DNA from 3 places in the Winslowiella toletana genome. Region 1 is predicted to be linked to each of the others. Evidence: predicted binding sites of a transcription regulator. Region 1 holds the regulator's gene; each other region holds the start of a gene.

Region 1 (3,284 bases):
ATATCCAGCCGCGAATTATGATGGCTCAGCGCATGTTTTACGATCGCCAGCCCAAGACCGCTGCCGCCGGTGGCGCGCGAACGCGCTTTATCCACGCGGTAAAAGCGTTCGGTAAGCCGTGGAATATGTTCCTTCGCAATCCCCGGTCCGTTATCTTTCACCGCAAAATGCGCGCCGGTTTTATTACGCAACCAGCTGATATCAATCCGGGTGCCTGCTGGCGTATGGTTAACCGAGTTATAGACCAGGTTAGAAAGCGCACTGCGCAGTTGTTCATCATTACCGAACACCCGCAGGTGTGGATCGGTATGGAAATGAATTTCATGCCGTCCATTGCTCAGCGTTTCCGCCTCACGTTGCAGCAGGCGCAACATCATCGGCACGTCCACTTTCTCCTGCAAATCAATCGCCGGCGCCGCTTCAATCCGCGACAGGGTAAGCAGCTGTTTAACCAGGCTATCCATACGCCGCGTCTGCTCCTGCATGGTATGCAGAGCCTTGCTGCGTGCAGGTCCTTCCAGCACCGCATCGTTCATCATTTCCAGATAACCCTGCAACACGGTTAACGGCGTGCGCAGTTCGTGACTGACATTGGCGAAAAAGTTGCGCCGCGCCCCTTCCAGCTGATGCATCTGAGTAACATCACGCGCCACCAGCAGCCACTGCCCTTCGCTGTAAGGCATGATACGAAACTCTAAATGACGATGATTATTCAGTACCAGAGTTAGCGGTCGGGAAAAATCGCGCTGGCGCAGATAGTGGGAAAACTCAGGATAGCGCAGCAGGTTAAGAATATTTTGTCCGTTATCCTCCGGCCAGCGCAGCCCAAGATGCTGTTGTGCCAGGCCGTTACACCAGAAAATATTGCCCTCTTCGGTCGTCAACACCACCGCATCCGGCAACGATTCTGCGCCGCTGCGAAAACGTTTAATCAGGTTGCCCAGCTCGCGACGTCGCCGCCGGTTACGCAGTTGCATCTGATACAAACCATAGAACAGTGGCTCCCAGCTGGCTTGCCCGGCGGGCGGCGTCATCGTACGGTCGATCCATAGCCAGTGCGACAGGCGCTGCAGATTATAGAAATGCCAGCCCAGCACGCCAAGCACCGACAGCAGCAGCCACCACGGCAGAAAACCCACCACCAGGCCGAGTATCAGTGCTGGCACGCAGGCCAGCAGCAGTTCCAGTAATAATCTCTTCCAGGAGAGGCGTTCCAGCACGGTTCAGACTCCGATCAAAAACGAGCGGAGAAACGATACCCCGTTCCACGCACCGTTTGCACCATGCGATCGTGGCCGGAAACTTCCAGCGCCTTGCGCAAACGGCGGATGTGCACATCAACAGTACGATCTTCCACATAAACATTGGTGCCCCAGACGTGATTCAGCAGCTGTTCACGGCTGTATACCCGTTCCGGATGGGTCATAAAAAAGTGCAGTAATTTATATTCGGTCGGGCCCATTTCCAGCGGGGTATTTTCTGACATCACCCGGTGCGACGAAGGATCGAGGCTGAGTCCCTGCATTTCGATCACCTCTTCAACCGCCATCGGTGATATACGGCGCATCACCGCTTTGATGCGTGCCACCAGCTCTTTCGGTGAAAACGGCTTGGTGATGTAGTCATCGGCACCGACTTCCAGCCCGCGCACCCGGTCTTCCTCTTCACCACGCGCAGTCAGCATCATCACCGGAATATCCCGGGTCATGGCTTCGCGTTTCAGATGCTTAATAAATTGAATGCCGCTGCCGCCAGGTAACATCCAGTCGAGCAGAATCAGATCGGGCCAGGGTTCGATAAGTAAATTGATCGCACTGTCATAATCTTCCGCTTCTATCGGTTGATAGTCATTTTGCTCAAGAACGAAACACAACATCTCACGGATTGGGGCTTCATCTTCGACTACCAAAATGCGCTTAGCCATTATTGCTCCTGCTGATGTGACTTTAGTCACTGGGATTCGCGGCGCCATTATGCGTCAGTTTTATGACAGATTTATGAAAAATGCACGGACCAAAATCGCCTTTGTGATACTTTTTTTTAGGCTGATTATGCATTTACTCACCCGCCGTTAAGCTCTCTGTTTATAATCGGCAACTTACGTTACCGTTATGTACCCTAAATAAATCGGGAAGTTTTATGCGCATTATCCACACCTCGGACTGGCATCTCGGTCAGTTTTTCTACACCAAAAGCCGGGCGCCGGAGCATCAGGCGTTTCTTAACTGGCTGGTACAGGTGGTAGAACAACATCAGGTCGATGCGGTGATTGTGGCCGGTGATATCTTCGATACCGGCTCGCCTCCGAGCTATGCGCGTGAACTGTATAACCGTTTTGTCGTGCAACTGCAGCAAACCGGCTGCCAGCTGGTAGTGCTCGGCGGAAACCATGATTCAGTGGCAACGCTCAATGAATCTCGCGAGCTGCTGGCCTGCCTGAATACCCGGGTGATTGCTGCCGCCAGCGATGACATCGGGCAGCAAGTGTTACAGCTGAATGACCGTCAGGGCAACCCAGCTGCGCTACTGTGTGCGATTCCATTTTTACGCCCGCGCGATATTCTGCGCAGCCAGGCCGGGCAATCGGGACGCGAAAAACAGCAAAGTCTGCTGGAAGCCATCAGCGAGCATTATCAGAGCTGCTATCAGCATGCACTGACACAGCGCACCGCGCTGGGGCTGGCATTACCGATTATCGCTACGGGCCATCTGACGACCGTCGGCGTCACCACCAGTGACTCGGTGCGTGATATCTATATCGGCACGCTCGATGCCTTCCCGGCGCAGGCTTTTCCGCCCGCCGATTATATCGCACTGGGCCATATTCATCGGGCGCAGCGCGTCGCCAACAGCGAACATATTCGCTACAGCGGTTCGCCTGTCCCACTCAGTTTTGATGAACTGGGTAAAGAGAAGAGCGTATTTCTGGTGGAGTTTGCCGGCGACCAGCTTCGCCGCGTTGAAGCGCTGCAGGTTCCGTTATTTCAGCCGATGTGCATGATTAAAGGCTCGCTGGCAGAAATTGAGCAGCAGCTGGCACAATTCACCGATACTGACAGCAATGTCTGGCTGGATATCGAAATCGTCACCGCCGATTATCTCAATGATATTCAGCGCCGCATCCAGGAGCTGACCGCCGCGCTGCCGGTAGAAGTGGTGTTACTGCGCCGCAGCCGCGAACAGCGTGACAAGGTGATTGCACGTCAAAATAACGAAACCCTAAGTGAACTGAGCGTTGAAGAGGTGTTTGCCCGGCGGCTGGAGCAGCAAGAAGATAATGATAC
Region 2 (3,284 bases), 430 kb from region 1:
CTCAGACAACAGGTCATCGACCTGAGTCCCGACCGGACGCACTTCGATAATCGGATCGAGCAGACCGGTCGGGCGCACCACCTGATCGATAATCTCTTCACCCGATTTCTCCAGCTCGTAGTTACCCGGCGTCGCGGAGACATAAATGGTCTGTGGTGCCAGCGCTTCAAACTCTTCGAATTTCATCGGGCGGTTATCCAGCGCCGACGGCAGACGGAAGCCATACTCCACCAGCGTCTCTTTACGCGCACGGTCGCCGCGATACATGCCACCAATTTGCGGAATCGTAACGTGCGACTCATCCACCACCAGCAGGCCATCAGCTGGCAGATAGTCAAACAGCGTCGGCGGCGCTTCGCCCGGTCCACGACCTGAAAGGTAGCGCGAATAGTTTTCGATCCCGGAGCAGTAACCCAGCTCGTTCATCATCTCGAGATCGAACTGTGTACGCTGCGACAGGCGCTGCTCTTCCAGCAGCTTATTGTTGGCCAGCAGCACCTGACGACGATCCGCCAGCTCAACTTTGATCTCTTCCATCGCCTGTAAAATACGCTCACGTGGCGTAACGTAGTGGGTTTTCGGGTAGATGGTATAGCGTTGCAGCACCTCCAGCACCTGGCCGGTCAGTGGGTCCAGCAACGACAGCCGCTCGACTTCTTCATCGAACAGCTCAACGCGTAGCGCAATTTCATCGGATTCCGCCGGAAAGATATCGATAACCTCGCCGCGCACGCGGAATGTCCCGCGCTGAAACGCCTGGTCATTGCGCGTGTACTGCAATTCGGTCAGACGGCGCAGAATCGAGCGTTGATCGATTATCATGCCGCGCGTCAGATGCAGCATCATTTTCAGATAAAGATCGGGATCGCCCAGACCATAAATCGCCGATACCGAAGCCACCACAATCACATCGCGGCGTTCCAGCAGCGCTTTGGTGGCCGAGAGCCGCATTTGCTCAATATGTTCGTTCACCGAGGCGTCTTTCTCGATAAAGGTATCTGAGCTTGGCACATAGGCTTCGGGCTGATAGTAGTCGTAATATGAGACGAAATACTCCACCGCATTATCGGGGAAAAACTCTTTCATCTCGCCGTACAGCTGCGCAGCCAGCGTTTTGTTTGGCGCCAGCACCATCGTCGGGCGATTAAGATCGGCAATCACATTCGCGACGGTAAAGGTTTTTCCTGAGCCGGTCACCCCCAGCAGCGTCTGATGGGCAAGACCATCTTCCAGCCCTTCCTCAAGGCGTCGAATTGCCTCGGGCTGGTCGCCAGAAGGTTTAAATGCGGAATTAAGTTTAAAAACTTTGCTCATTGATGGGCTACCTGAAGAAGAAAAGCGCGAACCGGAGTGTAATTCTACTCCCCCTTGGCAAATTTTCCAGAAAATTATACTGGATATAATAACAGTTATTTCGCACAATGTGTGGTCTCAGAGTAATCACTGACTTTTCTCCGACTTTACTGGACAAATGCCTGAGGACAGGTCGATAAGGTTATCCCCAGAAGTTTTGAACCTTTAACATTTGTCAAGCGCACTGTCGCGAAAGCGTCACAGAGGAAATGTCGGAAATGCCGCAGGCTTGATTTTCATCAACTTGTTGATTTCATTTCAATTGATTCCTGAGTCGAGATAAGCATCAGTTAAAGCCGAAGCCGCGTCCGCTCTCGCTTATCACATGTTTTCAGTATCTAATGCACAAGGTTATCCACAGGAATAGTGGATAACTGATTTCAGCGCCCGAAACATCAGGTGTGTATAAATCTGTGCTGCACCCGTTCTGCGCGCTGAAATATTTTTTTTTCGCTTTTTTTCATCTTTTCTTATCGCTAAACGGCCTATGCAATGCATAACTTGCCGCGCCATGCCACTGTTTTCGGACATTGTTTTTGGGATGCGCTTCTCGTCGATATTGCCCAATTCCGCTCCCTTTGCACCACTCAGCCCAGTCATAAGCACCGTAACAGTGCAGGCCACTGTTAACCTTATGTGATTATTTAACTCCACTGACTAATTGAAAGGCTTAATTACTCGCCAAAGGTAAAAGTTAACTTTTTCTGATACGAGCTGGCCTGTTAATTGCAGCACGTCTTTACTACCTCGCGCTTATAAACACCGGGCCAGCAAAGCCCGTTGCCAGCGCAAGATAATCCCGAAGGAGTGTGCCCGATGCTAAGTTTACGTGCGGTTAATCAATTTTATGGTCAGAACCATATTTTGTGGGATGTTGATCTCGATCTGCCGCCCGGTACTTGTACCGGAATTATCGGGCGTCCGGGCATGGGAAAAACCACGCTGGTCAACTGCATTATGGGCAACTTGCCGGTCAACAGCGGCAGCATGACGTGGCAGGAAAATGGCGCGCCGCCGAAAAATCTGCTGCTGCAACCGATGGAGACCCGGGCGCGGATGGGCATCGGCTATGTGCCGCAGGGGCGCCATATTTTCTCGCAGTTAACCATTGAAGAAAATTTACTGATTGCGCTACTGGCCGGACAGAACGACCGCCACTGCGCCATTCCCGCCATGGTGTATGACCTGTTTCCACATCTTTACGCATTGCGCCATCAACGCAGCGGCGAGCTGCCTGTCGAGCAACAGCAGCAGCTGGCGCTGGCACGCGCGCTGGTGTTACAGCCGAAATTACTGATTCTTGATGAGCCGACCGAGGGGATGTCACCGTGGCTGGAGGAGGAGATGGGCAACCTGATTTATCGTCTTAATCATGATTTTGGCCTGACGATTCTGCTGCTGGAGCAGCGCCTGTCGGTGATTCGCCGCGTGGCGCACTACTTTCTGCTGCTGCATCGTGGACGTAATGTGGCGCAAGGTAAGGTTGCCCAGCTGGATGACAGTATGGTCAATATGTGGCTGACGGCGTCGTAACAGAGCGGGACGACATCAATCGTCCCGCGCCGGTTAATCTGGCAGCCGCAGGAAGTCGCCTGCGTGGTCGAATGCTTCAGGGCTGGTCAGCCACGGGATTTCGCCTAAAAACGGCGCCGGCAGCCGCTGGCGCAGCGTGGCGAGATATTCCTGATGCCGCTTACCTGGCGGCGCAATATCGTTAGCAATCCAGCCAGCGAACGGCAATCCGGCGGCGGCAATCGCCTGCGCGGTCAGCATGGCATGATTAATACAGCCCAGCTTAACTCCGACCACCAGGATTACCGGCAGCTGTTCCAGCCTGACCCAGTCGGCAAACGTCGTCTGCTCAGAAAGCGGCGTAAACCAGCCGCCTGCCCCTTCGGTCAGCACCCAGTCCGCTTTAGCACTGAGCTGCG
Region 3 (3,284 bases), 900 kb from region 1:
CCGGGTCGCGACTGTGCCAGAAGTATTTGAACAACGGCTGGAGATCGTTAGTCAAATGGCAGGTCTGGACAGAGAGCGGCTTCTTATGTGGATAATTGCATGGTGTGGGCTTTCAACCGCATGGTCACTTGAAAGCAATGAACCAATTTCCACTACACCAGAAGTCGCTAAGCTGGCAATTGCCAAACTGCAGCAGTGACTGAAACTGTTCAGGTTAACCTTAGGGGTGAAATTCAGGCCAATTTTTCTGATGCCAGACCCCGTCTGTCACCCCAATGTTTCCAGCTTTAAATCGTGACCAAGCGCAAAAGCCCGAACGCGTGTTCGGGCTTTTGGCGGATTGTGGTATCGCTAACCCTCGTTAGTTCTGGGTAATGCCCATCGCCGCCCGCATGGTATAGAACAGGTCGGTCTGGTCGGTCAGGCCAACCACATTTGCAGCATGCGGGCCATAGGCGGCGATGCGCAATTGAGTGCCGGTATGTCCCTGAGAATCTTCCTCCGAGTTACCGTAGCTAATGGTCATCAGCCCACCCTCTTTAGTCTTCAGCGTCTGCGTCAGTCCCGGCGCCTTGCTGTCATTGGCAATGATCTGGCTGGAGTGCGCGTGATCTGCAGTAACGACCACCAGCGTATTGCCGTCCTTACGCGCAAACTCCAGCGCCTTCTGCACCGCCTCGTCCAGATCTACCGTCTCGCCAATCTGGCCACATGGGTTAGCGGCGTGATCCTGTTTATCAATTGACGCGCCTTCAACTTGCAGGAAGAAGCCGTTTTGATTTTTGCTCAATAGCTCAATGGCCTTATCGGTCATCTGCGCCAGCGTCGGGGTTGAGGCCGGACGTTCTGCATTCACCTCACAGCGAATCGCTTCATTTGTCAGGTTACCGTGATAGCTGGCTTTAGGGCCTTTCCAGCGCACCGGCATATTGCCGTCAGCAAACAGCCCCAACACTGGCTTATCCTGATTTGCTTCGCTGATGGCGTTCATGCCGTTAAGATCGCTGACCCACTGGTAACCACGCAGCTTTGCCTGTTCCTCCAGCGTTTTTCCCTGCCACTCACCGGCTTTCGCCGTTTCACTGAAGGTCTTAGCGCCGCCACCCAGCAGGACGTCAACGCGGGTATTTAACAGTTGCTCGGTAATCGAGCCTTTGCCGCCTTGCTCCAGCGCATTGCTGGCACAGAGTTCCGTGGTTTTCGCCGGACCGTAACATTTGCGCGAGGTCACATGTGCCATCTGCGCCGCCGGAGTGGCATCCTGCAATTCCGCAGTAGAGACGTTGCCGGTCGCTTTACCTGCCGCTTTGGCAATTTCCATGATCGTCGGATGATCTTTGCCGTTAACATCTACGCCAATCGCACCGTTATACGATTTCACTCCGGTACTCCAGGCGGTGGCCGAGGCGGCAGAATCGGTTACATAGTCTGGTTTATGGGTTTTCTTATCCAGCGCGTAGTGGGTGTATTGTCCAGTCAGCGGCAGCGCGTCGATGCCTTTAAAGAAACCGCCTGCGCCTTCGGCATAGTTACGCGCAGCGGTGATTTCAGAGTCACCCATCCCGTCACCAATCAGCAGGATTACGTTTTTCGCGGTGTGATTATTTAACGACGCTTTTAACGCCTCGGTTTGATCGCTGGTCAGGCGGCGTGCGCCACCTGGCTGCGTCAGATCGCCTTGAGCCGCGCGGCTGTAGGCAGCGATATCGGCGAAACAGCTGGTGGAAAACAGGGTAGCAATAACCGACAGGGTGAATAGTTTTTTATGTGACATCTTGCCATCTCTCCATGAGAAAAAGTTAACTAAGGTTTTCAGAGAGCGAGTTTGCGACAAAACCCTGTCAGTTTTGTGACACCGGCATGTCATTCTGATGTCAGGCACAGCGCCGCCTGATAACACTAAAACCATTAGCCACCTCACAGTTCGCGCCCTGCTTTCCAACACTTTGTAAAATTTCGTCTAAAGTTTTTCGAATGGTCAATTACTTACAGACCATGTCTGGTCTGGACAAGGAGAACTTCCGATGATGAGACGAGTTGATAACCGTCAATGGAAAGGGGCACTGTTGCTGCCGCTAATGTTTACCGGCGTGCTGGCGGGCATGACTTTGCCTGCGCACGCTGAAGATGATCAGCGCATGTTAACCAGCGCGCCACAGCCGCCCGATGTGCGTCTCGGTCCGTTGTATCACGCCGTGCAGTCGGCAAAGTTCTTTCCCGATCAAAAAACTTTCGCTGATGCGGTGCCAAAATATAGCCCCTCTTCGATTCTCGCCGACTGGCAGATGCAAAAATCTCAGCGTAATTTCGATCTGCGCCACTTTGTAGACAGCAATTTTATTCTGCCAGCCGACGGTGAAAAATATGTACCACCGCAGGGGCAAAGCCTGCGTGAACATATCAACGGATTGTGGCCCGTGCTGACGCGCACCACCGACAAAGTGAATCAGTATGATTCGCTGCTGCCGCTGCCGAAACCGTATGTCGTGCCAGGCGGCCGCTTTCGCGAAGTTTACTACTGGGACAGCTACTTCACCATGCTGGGGCTTGCTGAAAGCGGTCACTGGGATCGGGTGAAGGATATGGTGGATAACTTCGCGGCAGAGCTGGATAAATATGGTCATATTCCGAACGGAAACCGCAGTTATTATCTCAGCCGTTCTCAACCTCCCTTCTTTAGCCTGATGGTTGATCTGCTGGCGAAGCACGGTGGCGATGAGGTTTATGTCAAATACCAACCGCAGCTGCAAAAGGAGTGGGAGTACTGGATGGCGGATGCGGAGACGGTAAAAGCTGGTGAAGCCAGCCAGCGCGTGGTCAAACTGAAAGATGGCGCGATCCTTAACCGCTACTGGGATGCGCGCGACGTGCCGCGCACTGAATCCTATATGGATGATATTACCACCGCACAGAAAGCGACCGACAGGAATAAAGCGGAACTGTATCGCGATCTGCGCGCCGGTGCGGCTTCCGGCTGGGACTTCAGCTCGCGCTGGTTTGATAAGCCTGACGATCTCTCTACCATCCACACCACCCGCATTGTGCCGGTGGATCTGAACGCCCTGCTGTATCATCTGGAAAAAACGCTTGCTCACGCCAGCAAACTGGCGAAACAGGACGACGCCAGTCAGCGCTTTGACGATCTGGCAAAAAAACGTCAGGAAGCGATTAACCGCTACCTGTGGGATGAACAGGATGGCTGGTATGCCGACTATGACTGGCAGAAAAACAGCGTGCGTAAACAGCTGACCGCCGCCACGCTGTTCCCGCTTTATCTGCAGGTC

What was found. Region 1 encodes PhoB, which activates phosphate uptake and scavenging genes when phosphate is short. Its sites were predicted from a motif close to CTGTCATAAAACTGNCNNAT; they were not measured.
Region 2: uvrB (excinuclease ABC subunit UvrB) is a predicted target of PhoB. The motif match lies at 1,538-1,557, and genes of this name have one in related genera.
Region 3: phoA (alkaline phosphatase) is a predicted target of PhoB. The motif match lies at 1,837-1,856, and genes of this name have one in related genera.

Annotation. Positions count from the first base shown of each region.
Region 1 covers NZ_CP134152.1:1,174,295-1,177,578, reverse strand. Annotated here, with positions in the region: gene phoR (phosphate regulon sensor histidine kinase PhoR) at 1-1,220, opposite strand, end outside; gene phoB (phosphate response regulator transcription factor PhoB) at 1,235-1,924, opposite strand; gene sbcD (exonuclease subunit SbcD) at 2,140-3,284, shown strand, end outside.
Region 2 covers NZ_CP134152.1:1,605,643-1,608,926, reverse strand. Annotated here, with positions in the region: gene uvrB (excinuclease ABC subunit UvrB) at 1-1,314, opposite strand, end outside; gene RIN69_RS07585 (hypothetical protein) at 1,705-1,920, opposite strand; gene RIN69_RS07580 (ABC transporter ATP-binding protein) at 2,170-2,886, shown strand; gene bioD (dethiobiotin synthase) at 2,920-3,284, opposite strand, start outside.
Region 3 covers NZ_CP134152.1:2,076,751-2,080,034, reverse strand. Annotated here, with positions in the region: gene RIN69_RS09820 (aminoglycoside phosphotransferase family protein) at 1-199, shown strand, start outside; gene phoA (alkaline phosphatase) at 362-1,774, opposite strand; gene treA (alpha,alpha-trehalase TreA) at 2,103-3,284, shown strand, end outside.